2 regions of the Streptomyces lacaronensis genome follow, and region 1 is predicted to be linked to the other one. Evidence: riboswitches for the same ligand, from Rfam matches in the RefSeq annotation. Region 1 holds a riboswitch; the other holds the start of a gene.
The links. Region 1 has a riboswitch for thiamine pyrophosphate ahead of ACMTAK_RS16365 (thiamine ABC transporter substrate-binding protein). Riboswitches for the same ligand answer to the same signal wherever they lie in the genome.
Positions count from the first base shown of each region.

Region 2: another riboswitch for thiamine pyrophosphate. It lies ahead of thiO (glycine oxidase ThiO); the one in region 1 lies ahead of ACMTAK_RS16365 (thiamine ABC transporter substrate-binding protein).

Region 1 covers NZ_JBLHDK010000003.1:3,900,229-3,907,131, reverse strand. Annotated here, with positions in the region: gene ACMTAK_RS16375 (phosphatidate cytidylyltransferase) at 1-1,138, shown strand, start outside; gene rlmN (dual-specificity RNA methyltransferase RlmN) at 1,211-2,317, shown strand; TPP riboswitch at 2,391-2,495, shown strand; gene ACMTAK_RS16365 (thiamine ABC transporter substrate-binding protein) at 2,491-3,564, shown strand; gene ACMTAK_RS16360 (ABC transporter permease) at 3,660-5,273, shown strand; gene ACMTAK_RS16355 (ABC transporter ATP-binding protein) at 5,274-6,311, shown strand; gene ACMTAK_RS16350 (LOG family protein) at 6,375-6,903, opposite strand, start outside.
Region 2 covers NZ_JBLHDK010000003.1:8,407,532-8,414,434, forward strand. Annotated here, with positions in the region: gene pknB (Stk1 family PASTA domain-containing Ser/Thr kinase) at 1-1,006, opposite strand, end outside; gene ACMTAK_RS36145 (SRPBCC domain-containing protein) at 1,094-1,552, opposite strand; gene ACMTAK_RS36150 (thiazole synthase) at 1,850-2,803, opposite strand; gene thiS (sulfur carrier protein ThiS) at 2,812-3,012, opposite strand; gene thiO (glycine oxidase ThiO) at 3,009-4,184, opposite strand; TPP riboswitch at 4,272-4,385, opposite strand; gene ACMTAK_RS36165 (NAD(P)/FAD-dependent oxidoreductase) at 4,851-6,032, shown strand; gene ACMTAK_RS36170 (Rv2175c family DNA-binding protein) at 6,147-6,512, shown strand; gene thiE (thiamine phosphate synthase) at 6,625-6,903, shown strand, end outside.

The DNA.
Region 1 (6,903 bases):
CGCCGGACTCCGGGGACCGGGCCGTCAGGGCACCTCCCCCGGCTACGGCTGGGAGGTGCCCACTTCTTCGGCGGGTCCCGCGCACGAGGTGGGTGAGGCGGCGCAAACTCGCCCCATGCCCACCGTGCCCCACGCAGGCGGCGACTCCGGCGAGGCCGCCGACCGTGACCGGGGGGCCGCTCGGCTGAGCGGCCCCCTCTTCCGCGACGAGCGGGAGCCGCAGCCCGGCCCCCGGCAGCCCGCCGGGCGCCGGCCGACGCCCCCCGAGCCCGCGCCCGACCCGGCCTCCGCCGACGGCGCGCCCGGCACCGGGCAGGGCAAGAAGAGCGCGGGCCGGAACCTGCGCGCCGCGATAGGGGTGGGCATCGGCCTCGGTGTGATCATCTTGGCCTCGCTCTTCATCTACAAGCCCGTGTTCGTCGGCGTGGTGGCGGTCGCGGTGGTGGTCGGGCTCTGGGAGCTGACCTCGCGGCTGGCCGAGCGCAAGGACATCCGGGTCCCCCTGGTGCCGCTCGCCGTCGGCGGGGTCGCCATGGTCGTCGCCGGCTATGTGCGCGGTGCCCAGGGCGCGGTGGTGGCGGTCGCCCTCACTGCGCTCGCGGTGCTGGTCTGGCGGATGACCGAGCCGCCCGACAACTACCTCAGGGATGTCACCGCAGGCGTTTTCGCCGCCTTCTACGTGCCGTTTCTGGCCACTTTCGTGGCGCTGATGCTCGACACCGACGACGGCCCGTGGCGGGTCCTGACCTTCCTGCTGCTGACCGTGGTCAGCGACACGGGGGCGTACGCGGTGGGCTGGCGTTTCGGCAAGCATCCGCTGGCCCCGCGCATCAGCCCCGGCAAGACCCGCGAGGGGCTGCTGGGCGCGGTGGCCTTCGCGATGGTCGCGGGCGCCCTGTGCATGCAGTACCTCATCGACGACGGCGTCTGGTGGCAGGGCCTGCTGCTCGGCCTCGCCGCCGCGGTCAGCGCGACCCTCGGCGACCTCGGCGAGTCCATGATCAAGCGCGACCTCGGCATCAAGGACATGGGCAAGCTGCTGCCCGGCCATGGCGGGATCATGGACCGGCTCGACTCGCTGCTGCCCACCGCGCCGGTGGTGTGGCTGCTGCTGGTGATCTTCGTGGGTGGCGGCTGACCACGCCCGCCCACGGGCCCCGCGCCACTCCCGGCGCGGGGCCGTTCGTATGTCTGCGACACTGGGTGAACCATGCCTAAGCCCGGAGAACTCACCTTCGTCGCGCCGCGTGGGGCCAAGAAGCCCCCGCGGCATCTTGCCGACCTCACGCCCGCCGAGCGCCGGGAGGCCGTCGCCGCCCTCGGGGAAAAGCCCTTCCGGGCAGGTCAGGTGTCGCGTCACTACTTCGCGCGCTATGCCGACGACCCCGCTCAGTGGACCGACATCCCGGCCGCCGCGCGCGAGAAGCTGGCCGCCGGGCTGCTGCCGGATCTGATGAGCGTGGTGCGGCACATCAGCTGTGACGACGACACCACGCGCAAGACGCTGTGGCGGCTGTTCGACGGCACGCTCGTGGAGTCCGTCCTGATGCGCTACCCGGACCGGGTCACCATGTGCATCAGCTCACAGGCGGGCTGCGGGATGAACTGCCCGTTCTGCGCCACCGGGCAGGCGGGGCTGGACCGGAATCTGTCCACCGCCGAGATCGTGCACCAGATCGTCGACGGGATGCGGGCCCTCCGGGACGGGGAGATCCCCGGTGGCCCGGCCCGGCTGTCCAACATCGTCTTCATGGGCATGGGCGAGCCGCTGGCCAACTACAACCGTGTCGTCGGCGCCATCCGCCGACTCACCGACCCCGAGCCCGACGGGCTCGGTCTGTCGCAGCGCGGTATCACCGTCTCCACCGTCGGCCTCGTCCCGGCGATGCTGCGGTTCGCGGACGAGGGCTTCAAGTGCCGGCTCGCGGTGTCGCTGCACGCGCCCGACGACGAGCTGCGCGACACCCTCGTGCCGGTCAACACCCGCTGGAAGGTGCGCGAGGTCCTGGACGCCGCATGGCAGTACGCGGAGAAGTCCGGCCGCCGGATCTCCATCGAGTACGCGCTGATCAAGGACATCAACGACCAGGCCTGGCGCGCCGATCTGCTCGGCCGGCTGCTCAAGAGCCACCGGGTGCATGTGAACCTCATCCCGCTCAATCCGACGCCCGGTTCCAAGTGGACGGCGTCGCGGCCCGAGGACGAGAAGGCGTTCGTGGCGGCCCTGGAGGCCCACGGGGTGCCGGTGACCGTCCGGGACACCCGGGGCCAGGAGATCGACGGGGCCTGCGGGCAGCTGGCCGCTTCGGAGCGCTGAGCACCGGCTGATACGGTGCCTGGGCATCGTTGCATCATGCGATCGTCATAGAAGCGAACATCCGTACAAGTGAACATTCCGACAGGGGAGCGCTCAGAGCGCTGAGAGTGCGGCACGGCCGCAGACCCTCGGACCTGATCCGGGTCATACCGGCGTAGGGAGTCAGCATCACCATGAACAGTCAGCTTCGGCGTGCCATCTCGGCCGCCCTCTTCGCCTCACTGGCCCTGGGCGCGCTCGTCGGCTGCGGCGAGGACACCAAGAGCGGCTCGGACTCCAAGACGGTCACCCTGGTCACGCATGACTCGTTCGCGGCCTCCAAGGCGGTCCTCAAGGAGTTCACCAAGGAGACCGGCTACAAGGTGCGCGTGCAGGCCGGGGGCGACGCCGGAGCCGCCGTCAACCAGGCGATCCTGTCCAAGGGCCATCCCCAGGGCGATGTGTTCTTCGGTGTCGACAACACGCTCCTCTCCCGTGCGCTCGACAACGACCTGTTCACCCCCTACCCGGCGAAGGGCCTCGACAAGGTCCCGGCGGCCCTTCAGCTCGACCGGGCCGAGCACCGCGTCACCCCCGTCGACTTCGGCGACATCTGCGTCAACTACGACCGGAAGTACTTCGCCGACAAGAAGCTGACGCCGCCCCGGACGCTGGACGATCTGACCAAGCCCGCTTACAAGAACCTCCTGGTCACTGAGAACGCGGCCACCTCGTCCCCCGGTCTCGGCTTCCTCCTCGCCACGGCCGCGAAGTACGGCGACGACGGCTGGAAGGGCTACTGGAAGAAGCTGCGGGCCAACGGCGTCGAGGTCGTCGACGGCTGGGAGCAGGCGTATTACGACCGGTTCTCCGGCTCGGCGGGCGGCGGCAAGGGCGACCGGCCGCTCGTCGTCTCCTACGCCTCCAGCCCGCCCGCCGAGGTGGCCGACGCCAAGAGCAAGCCCGCGAAGGCCCCCACCGGGGTGGCGACGGGCACCTGCTTCCGGCAGGTGGAGTTCGCCGGACTGCTGAACGGCGCGGGCAACACCAAGGGCGGCAAGGCGCTGCTGGACTTCCTGCTGAGCAAGCGGTTCCAGGAGGACGTCCCGCTGAACATGTACGTCAACCCGGCGCGCGAGGACGCCAAGCTGCCGGAGCTGTTCACCCGATACGGGGTCAGGATCGCCGACTCGGCCACCCTGGCGCCGCAGAAGATCGCCAAGAATCGTGAGCCGTGGGTCAAGACATGGTCCTCGCTGGTCCTGTAGAGCCCCGCGAGAACCGTAAGAAGGCCAATGACCACCGTAAGGCCGATAGGGGCGAGGGCGGCGGCCGTCGCGCGATCGCCCTCCGGCTCGCCCTGATGGCGGTGCCGCTCGCTTTCTTCGCGGTCTTCTTCGCCTATCCCGTGGCCGCCATCGTCACCCGGGGGCTGCGTGTCGGCGGTCGGTGGCGGTTCGGCCGGATCGCCGAGGTGGTGACCGATCCGGCGACGCTGGACGTCCTGTGGTTCACCTGTTGGCAGGCGGTCGCGTCGACCGCCCTCACGCTCGCGGTGGCGCTGCCCGGCGCGTATGTCTTCGCCCGCTTCGACTTCCCCGGCAAGGGGCTGCTGCGGGCCGTGGTGACCGTGCCGTTCGTCCTGCCGACCGTCGTCGCCGGATCGGCCGTCCTGGCCCTGCTCGGCCGGGGCGGGCTGCTGGACGAGCTGTGGGGGGTGCGGCTGGACACCTCCGTCTGGGCGATCCTCCTGGCCCACGTCTTCTTCAACTACGCGGTCGTCGTCAGGACCGTGGGCGGGCTGTGGGCCCAGCTCGACCCGCGCCAGGAGGAGGCCGCGCGAGTACTCGGCGCGAGCCGGCTGTCGGCCTGGCGCCGGGTGACGCTGCCCGCCCTGGCCCCGGCCGTGGCCGCGGCCGCGCTGATGGTGTTCCTGTTCACCTTCACCTCCTTCGGTGTGATCCAGATCCTCGGCGGCCCCCGCTACGCCACCCTGGAGGTGGCGATCTACCGGGAGACCGCGCAACTGCTCGACCTCCCCTCGGCCGCGGTGCTGACCCTCCTCCAGTTCGCCGCGGTGGCGGCCGTATTGGCCCTGCACGCGTGGACAGTGAGGCGCCGCGAGAGCGCCCTGCGGCTCGTCGACCCGGGCCGCACCGCGCGCCGCCCGAAGGGCCCGGCCCAGTGGGCGCTGCTGTGGGGCGTGCTGGCGGTGGTCGCGCTGCTGATCGTGACACCGCTCGCGGTGCTGGTGGAGCGCTCGCTGAACGGACCGGACGGCTACGGGTTCACCTACTACGAGGCGCTGCGGTCGGCCGCGGACAGCGGGGGCACCTTCTTCGTGGCTCCCATGGAGGCCGTCGGGAACTCCCTGTGGTACGCGGCGGTCGCCACCGTCTTCGCCCTCGTCGTGGGCGGTCTCGCCGCCGCGGCGCTCACCCGTAAGGCGGGCAGGCTGGTGCGGGGCTTCGACGCGCTGCTGATGCTGCCGCTGGGCACCTCGGCCGTCACCGTGGGGTTCGGCTTCCTGATCGCCCTGGACGAGCCCCCGCTGGATCTGCGCGCCTCCTGGGTCCTGGTGCCGCTCGCCCAGGCCCTGGTGGGCGTGCCCTTCGTCGTACGGACCATGCTGCCGGTGCTGCGGGCGGTGGACCACCGGCTCCGGGAGGCGGCGGCCGTGCTCGGGGCGTCCCCGTGGCGGGTCTGGCGGGAGGTGGACATGCCGCTGGTCGGACGGGCCGTGGCGGTCGCGGCGGGCTTCGCGTTCGCCGTCTCCCTGGGCGAGTTCGGGGCGACCGTCTTCATCGCGCGCCCCGACCATCCGACCCTCCCGGTGGCCATCGCCCGCTTCCTGGGCCGGGCCGGACAGCTCACCTACGGGCAGGCGATGGCCCTGAGCACGATCCTGATGCTGGTCTGCGCCGGATCGCTGCTGGCGCTCGAGCGCATCCGCACCGACCGTTCCGGAGAGTTCTGAATGACGCTGCTGCGACTGGACGAGGTGACCGTGAGGTTCGGCCGGCGCGACGCGCTGGACGCCGTGGACCTGGAGGTCGCCGAGCACGAGACGGTCTGTGTGCTGGGGCCGAGCGGAAGCGGCAAGTCCACCATGCTGCGCGTGGTGGCCGGGCTGCGGCGACCCGACACCGGCCGGGTGTGGCTCGCCGGACGCGACCAGAGCGGGGTGCCTACGCACCGGCGCGGCGTGGGGTTGATGTTCCAGGACCACCAGCTGTTCCCGCAGCGGGACGTGGGCGGCAATGTCGCCTTCGGGCTGCGGATGCGCAAGGTGGGCCGTGCGGAGGCGGATCGCCGGGTCGCCGAACTGCTGGAGCTGGTGGGGCTGCCGGGCGCCCAGCGCCGCCCCGTCGACTCGCTCTCCGGCGGTGAGCAGCAGCGGGTGGCGCTCGCCCGCGCGCTTGCCCCGCGGCCCAAGCTGCTGATGCTGGACGAGCCGCTGGGTCAGCTCGACCGGGGGCTGCGGGAGCGGCTGGTGGTGGAGCTGCGCGAGCTCTTCGAACGGCTGGGCACCACCGTTCTCGCGGTCACCCACGACCAGGGGGAGGCGTTCGCGCTCGCGGACCGGGTGGTGGTGATGGAGAACGGCCGGATCGCCCAGACGGGCACCCCGCTGGAGGTGTGGCAGCGGCCCGCCACCGAGTTCGTCGCCCGGTTTCTCGGCTTCGACAATGTGGTCGAGGCGATCGTGCACCGCGACGTCGCCGACACCGTATGGGGCAAGCTGCCCGTGCCGCCCGGTTCCCGGCCGGGCCCCGGCAGGCTGCTGGTCCGCCCCGCCGGGGTGCGGCTGACGGACCCCGGGGAGGGGCTGGCGTGCACCGTGGCGGCGCGCACCTTCCGCGGTGACCATGTGGCGCTCATCCTGCGGCTGTCGGACCCGGCCGCGCCGCGTCTGGAGGCGTCCTGCGCCCTGCGGGACGCCCCGGAGGCGGGGGCCCGGGTCGGGGCGGTCATCGATCCGGGCGACGTGGTGCTCCTGGACCCCGAGCCCTGACGCCGGGGCCCCTTGCCTCCGCTGGTACGCCTCCCCTGGTACTCAGCGCTTCCTCGCCGCCGCTCAGGCCAGCATCGACAGCAGCGCCGCGGGTGCCTCGTCCACCGAGTCCACCAGGGCGATACGGGCCTTCATGGACCGTCCCTCCGCGAGCGCTTCGAGCAGCGGCCAGGTCGGCAGCCGCCGGGTCCAGTGGTCCCGGTCCACCAGCACCATCGGGGTCGGCTCACCGCGCGACTCGTAGTAGTTCGGCGTCGCGTTGTCGAAGATCTCCTGGACGGTCCCGGCGGCGCCGGGCAGGAAGACCACGCCCGCGGTCGAGCGCGCCAGCAGGCCGTCCTCACGGGTGGCGTTGGCGAAGTACTTGGCGATGTGCGAGGCGAACGCGTTCGGCGGCTCATGCCCGTAGAACCAGGTGGGGATGCCGACCGACGCCCCGCCGTCCGGCCAGCGCTCGCGCACCGCGAAGGCGGCCTCGGCCCAGGCCCCGATGGACGGCCGGAAGGAGGGCGTCTTGCCGAGCAGTTCGAGCGCCTCGTCCAGCACCGCGTCCTCGTGCGGGGCCGCGTAGGCGCCGAGGTTCGCGGCCTCC
Region 2 (6,903 bases), 4.5 Mb from region 1:
GCCGGGGCGGTTCCGGGGGCAGCTCCAGACGGCTGGTGTGGTTGAGCTGGTCCTGGTCCTGGACGGCCGCCGCCGGGCGCGGAATCACCGCCGTACGGTTCTCGGACCCGGCCGAGTTGTCCTCCTTGGCCTGCGGCGGCACCGCGTCCAGCTGGTCGTCGGTCAGCGCGGCCCGCACCGCGCGGGTCGTGCTCAGCAGCGCGACGGCGTCGGCGGGGCGCGCGTCGACGGCGCGCGCGGTGGCCGAGGCCACCAGCGCGTCCAGCTCCGGGGCGACCCCGGGCGCGAGGGCGGAGGGCGGCGGGACGTCCTCGTTCAGATGCTGGTAGAGCACCTGCGCCGGGGTGCTGCCGCCGTGCGGCTTGGCGCCGGTCAGCATCTCGTACAGCACCACACCGCAGGCGTAGACATCGGCGCGGGTGTCGGCCGTGCCGTGCTCGATCTGCTCGGGCGCGAGATACGAGACGGTGCCGAGGACACTGCCGGTGGAGGCGCTGGTGTTGGTGTCCACCGCCCGGACCAGTCCGAAGTCGGCGACCTTGACCCGGCCGTCGTCCCCGATCAGCACGTTCTCGGGCTTCATGTCGCGGTGGACGAAACCGGCGCGGTGGGCCGCGCCGAGCGCGGCCAGCACCGGCTCCAGGATGTCCAGCGCGGCGCGCGGACGCAGTGCCCCGCGCCCGCGGAGCACATCGCGCAGGGTGCAGCCCGAGACGTACTCCATGGCCAGATAGACATGGCTGCCGTCGGTCCCCTGGTCGTAGACGGCGACCACGTTGGCGTGCGCGAGTCTCGCGACGGACTTCGCCTCCCGGATGAAGCGCTCGACGAAGGCGGCGTCGGAGGCGAGGCCCTGATGCATCACCTTCAGCGCGAGCACACGGTCCAGCCGGGTGTCGACGGCCCGGTAGACCGTCGCCATCCCGCCAACGGCGATGCGCGCCTCGATGCGGTAGCGGCCGTCGAGCTCCTGCCCGACGAGGGGGTCCTGGAGGGTCGTATCCACGGAGGAAGTCTACGAGGCGCCGATATCGGCCAGGACCGCCCGCCTCAGGTGGGGCGGGCACTGCAGCGGAACGGTGACATCGGCGGGTCAGTTGTGCGACGCGGCGGCGATCGCGGCCAGCTCCTCCAGCGCGGAGGTCCAGGACAGCGTGGCGTACTCGGCGTGCTTCGCCTTGGCGTCGTCGGGGACGGCCAGGGCGCGGATACCGCTCTCCGCGAACCGCAGCCGGGTGCCCCGCCCCTCGGGCGAGAGCGCGAACTCCACGAGGGTGGCTTCGCCGGGGTCCGAGGGGGCGTGATCGGGCTCCAGGGCCAGCCGGAAGCGGAAGAGGGCATCCGGAACCGCCCGCTCGACCATGCCGTGGAACTCTCCGTGCTCGTCCCAGCGGAACCGGAGCCGCCCGCCGGGGTGCGGATCGATCTCGCAGCCGCCGGGGGCATACCAGGCGCGGATGTACTCGGGCGTGGTCAGCACCCGCCACACCCGGTCGATCGGCGCCGGTACGTACACCTCGCGCTCGATCCGGTCGTCCACGGTCACGGTCACGGCGACCACCTCCGGGCTGTGGGCTGCTCCCTCCCTCCACGGTAGGCCCCCGAGGGGCCCGGACACCGGCTGGCGAAGGCCAGGAGCCCTGGCCGAACGTGCGGGACCTGGCCGAACGCCCAGGGCGTAGCCGAACGCCCAGGGCCCAAGCAGGTCAGAGGAAGTCCGCTACGGTTCGGGCAGCGCCCCGAAGGGGCGCGGGGCTGTGTCGATATGCGGCTCCGCCGCGTGGGCGCGACCAGCCACGACGGCGCCGCAGTCGGCCGACGACGCATCCCGGCACGTCCAGCGGAGCGCTTAGCCGAAGGCCGGGCGCTCGGGGTCCAGGGCGGCCAGGCCCTCGGCCGGGCTCGACGCCTCGGCGAAGTGGCGGCGCGGGATCCGGCCCGCCCGGTGGGCCAGTCGCCCCGCCTCCACGGCGTGCCGCATCGCCCCCGCCATCAGCTCCGGCTCCCGGGCCCGGGTGACGGCCGAGGCGAGCATCACCGCCGCACACCCCAGCTCCATGGCCAGCGCGGCGTCCGACGCCGTGCCCGCGCCCGCGTCGAGGATCACCGGCACGGTGGCGCGTTCGGTGATCAGCTGGAAGTTGTGCGGGTTGCGGATACCGAGCCCGGAGCCGATCGGGGAGCCGAGCGGCATGATCGCGGCGCAGCCGACGTCCTCCAGCTTCCGGGCCAGGATCGGATCGTCATTGGTGTACGGCAGGACCGTGAACCCGTCGTCCACCAGGATCTCGGCCGCGTCCAGCAGCTCGATCGGATCGGGGAGCAGGGTGCGCTCGTCGGCGACCACCTCCAGCTTGACCCAGTCCGTGCCCAGGGCCTCCCGGGCGAGGCGGGCGGTGAGCACGGCCTCACCGGCGGTGAAACACCCGGCGGTGTTGGGCAGCGGGCGGATCCCGTGCCGGTCGAGCACGGAGAGCACCGACCCCTGCACCGTGGGGTCGAGCCGCCGCATCGCGACGGTCGTCAGCTCGGTGCCGGAGGCCAGCAGCGAACGCTCCAGGATGTCCAGACTGGGCGCGCCGCCCGTGCCCATGATCAGCCGGGAGCCGAAGTCGGTCCCGGCGATGGTCAGCGGATCGGGCGTGGCGAGCGTCGCGCGGTCGGCGGCGCCGTGGGCCGTCGTGGCGTCGGGGGCGTCGGGGGCGGTGGTGACGGCTGTGGTGGCCGGGGCGGCCGGGGCCGCCGGTGTGGTCGGGGTGGTCGCGGTGGTCGTGGTGGTCGTGGTGGTCTTGGTGGGAGCCATGGTGGGGATCAGCCTCCTTGGACCGCGGTGAGGACCTCGACGCGATCGCCGTCGCCGAGCGAGGTCGCGGACCACTGGGTGCGCGGGACAACCGTCTCGTTGACGGCGGCGGCGACACCCGAGGGCGCCTGGGTGAGGGTCGCGACGAGCCGGTCGAGCGTGGTGCCCTCGGGCACCTCGCGAGGCTCGCCGTTGACGGAGACGGTCATGTGTGCTGCTCCTGTGCTGGGGAGTGCGCGGCGCCGGGGGCACCGGGAGAGGAAGTCGCCGAGGGGGCCGCGAAGCGCCGCGGGCTGAACGGCCGGGCCTCCGGGGGGAGTTCTCCGCTGGTGAGGGCCTCGGCCATGACATCGCCGGTGATCGGGGTGAGAAGCACACCGTTGCGGAAGTGACCGCTGGCCAGCAACAGCCCCGGCAGCGCGGTCGGGCCGAGCATCGGGGCGTTGTCGGGGGAGCCGGGGCGCAGCCCGGCGGACGTCTCCACCAGCGGCAGTTCGGTGATGCCGGGCACCACCTCATGGGCGTCCCGCAGCAGTTCGTACACCCCGCCCGCGGTGACCGTGGTGTCCCAGCCCAGCTCCTCGCTGGTCGCGCCGATGACCAACTCGCCGTTCTCTCGCGGCACCAGGTACACCGGCGCGCCGCGCACCACGGCCCGTACGGTCCGGGAGAGGAACGGCGCGTACCGCTCGGGCACCGACAGCCGCACCACCTGTCCCTTGACGGGCCGTACGGGCGGCAGGACGTCCTCGGGAACGCCCGCGAGCCGTCCGCTGAGGCTTCCGGCGGCCAGTACGGTCCGCTCGGCGGCCAGGCGCGTACCCCCGGTCAGCTCGACCCCGGTGGCGCGGTCGCCGTCCAGCAGCAGCCGCTCCGCGCGGTCGCGGTGGAAGGCGACCCCGGCCCGCTCGCACGCGGTGAGCAGCGCCGCCGTCAGCCGCCGCGGATCCACCTGGTGGTCACCGGCGACACGCAGCCCGCCGTGTACGCCCGGCGCGAGCATCGGCTCCAGACGGCGGCATTCACGCCCCGTCAGCCACTCGGACTCCAGCCCGAGCCCCTGCTGGAAGGTGTGGAGCTCGCGCAGATGGGCGCGGTCGTCGGCGTCGAACGCGACGGCGAGCGTGCCGCACGCGCGGTGGCCCACGTCCTGGCCGCCGGCCTCCTCGAGCTCGGCCACGAAGTCCGGATAGCGGCGTGCGGAGGCCATGTTGAGGCCGAGCAGGGTCTGCTCGCCGTAGTGCAGCTCGGTGACGGCCGCCAGCATCCCGGCCGCGACCCAGGCGGCTCCACCGCCGGGCGCGGGGTCGACGAGCGCGGTGCGCAGCCCGCGCTGGGCCGCCCGCCAGGCCGTGACCAGCCCGATGATGCCGCCGCCGATGACGAGGGCGTCGTAGCGTCCGCCGGTTGGCGGCCCGCCTGATGTTTGAGGTCCGTCGTCGTGACCGTGACCGTGACCTGGTGCGTGCGTGGACACGGTGCCCCTCCCTTCGCCGGCATGACCCGGATCAGGTTCGTACGGTCGGAGGCCGTCCCAGCCTCCCTCTCAGCCCGGTCCGCCCGGGCTCCCGCGAGTGCTCTGTCCCGCCACCCTAGTACGTGCCCCGAATCGCCCGAAAGAGCGGCCGTACACCAGGAAACCCAGCTCCTCACCCAGCCCCTCCGACGGGTGAGGAGCGGGGTCGGGGAGCCCCGCACTCCCAGCCCCTCCGACGGGTGAGGAGCGGGGTCGGGGGCGGCCCCGCACTCCCAGCCCCTCCGGCGTTTGAGGAGCGGGGTCGGGGGCGGAGCCCCGGCAGGGGGCGAGGGGGCGGAGCCCCTTCGTTTCGGGAAGGGGCGGGGTGGGGGCTCACCGCCGGAGGCGCCCACAACCCGCACCCCTGGTCCGGCCCCCGTCCGCCCCCACCCCGCTTTGTGTCCGACCTCTCGTAAGCCGCTCTCCAGTCCGCCCCACCAGCCGCAATACAGTGATCGTGTGAGCGATGAGACGACGACGAAGCCGTCCTCGAACGGCGCCGGACAGCGCGTGGTGATCGTCGGCGCGGGCATGGCGGGGGTGCAAACCGCCGTCGCGCTGCGCGAACACGGCTGGACCGGGGAGATCGTCCTGCTGGGCGCGGAGCCCCACCAGCCCTACGACCGGCCCCCGCTGTCCAAGGCCGTACTGCTCGGAAAGGCCGAGGGCTCGACGCTCGACGTGGACTTCGCCGGGCTCGGCATCGGGCTGCGGCTCGGCGTCGAGGTCACCGGCCTGCGCCCGGACAAGCGGCTCGTCGAGACCGCGACCGGCCAGCTCCTGTACGACGTCCTGGTGATCGCCACAGGCGCCGAGCCGATCCCGCTGCCGGGCAGCGAAGGAGAGCCCGGCGTCCATCTGCTGCGCACGCTGGACGACGCCGAGCGGCTGCGCCCGGTGCTCGCCCGGCAGCGCGAGATCGCGGTCGTGGGGGCGGGCTGGATCGGCGCGGAGTTCGCCACCGCGGCGCGCGAGGCGGGCTGCGCCGTGACCGTGGTCGAGGCCGCGGACCGGCCGCTGGCGGGCGCGCTCCCGGCCGAGGTCGCGGCCCCCATGGCGGCCTGGTACGAGGACTACGGCGCCCGGCTGGTCACGGGCGCCCGAGTGGCCTCCGTCGACGAGAGCGGGCTGCTGCTCGGCGACGGCACCCGGCTGCGCGCCGGCGCGGTGGTCGTCGGGATCGGGGCCCGGCCCGCCACGGACTGGCTCGCGGGCTCGGGCGTGGAGCTGGCCGAGGACCGGTCCGTCGTCGCCGACGACCGGCTGCGCACCTCCGCGCCGGACGTCTACGCGGTCGGCGACTGCGCCTCCTTCCCGTCCGCCCGCTACGGAACGCGGCTGCTGGTGCACCACTGGGACAACGCGCTCCAGGGCCCGCGCACCGTCGCGGCCAATGTGGTGGGGAGCCGGACGGCCGCTCACTTCCCCGGTGTGGTGTACGACCCGGTGCCGTACTTCTGGTCCGAGCAGTTCGGGCGCTTCGTGCAGTACGCCGGGCACCACTCGGAGGCCGACGAGCTGGTCTGGCGCGGCGATCCGGCCGGTGCCGCCTGGTCGGTGTGCTGGCTGCGCGAGGGCGCCCTGGTCGCCCTGCTGGCCGTCGGCCGTCCGCGCGATCTGGCCCAGGGGCGCAAGCTGATCGAGCGTGGCGCCCGGCTGGACCGGACGCGGGCCGAGGACCCCTCGGTGCCGCTGAAGTCGGCCATCCGCTGACCGGCGGGCCGACCGCCGATCGGCCGTCGGCCGGGGCGCCCGGGGGCGGGGCGGGCGGCCCGCTCGGCGGACGCCCGGCTACCCACTGTCAGTCCCAGATGGCAGGCTTGTTCCGTGACCGAGATTGACGCAAAGATCGATGCTCTCGTCCCCGCCTGGCTCACCCTCCCCGACGTCGCCGAACGACTGGGGGTCGAGGTGACACGCGTCCGGCAGCTGGTCAAGGAGGGCCAGCTGATCGCCGTGCGCCGTGGCGAGAACAGGGTCCTTCAGGTGCCCGAGGAGTTCATCGGTGACGGAAAGGTCGTCAAGGGCCTCGTGGGGACCTTGACGCTTCTGAAGGACGACGGCTTCAGCGACGAAGAGATGCTGGAGTGGCTCTTCACCCCTGACCCAAGCCTGCCCGGCACCCCGGCACGGGCCCTGAGCGAGAATCGCGGTACGGAAGTGAAGCGGCGCGCTCAGGCCCTCGCCGTCTGACGCCGTCTGACACCGTCACCCTGATCGCAACCTGATCGGACCCTGATCGCATCTGGCGTACGGGCCGGGCTCCGCTCACGGCCCGTACGCCGCCCGACCCTCCGGGGGGCCCATGTCCACCACCGCCACCGCCACCGCCACCGCCACCGCTCGCGAGCAGCTGGCCGACGCCCGCCTCTATCTGTGCACCGACGCCCGGAAGCGCCAGGGTGATCTGCCGGAGTTCCTGGACGCCGTCCTGGAGGCGGGGGTGGACATCGTCCAGCTCCGGGACAAGGAGATGGAGGCGGCCGAGGAGCTGGAGCACCTCCAGGTCTTCGCGGACGCCTGCCGCCGGCACGGCAAGCTGCTGGCCGTCAACGACCGGGCCGACATCGCGGATGCCATCGGC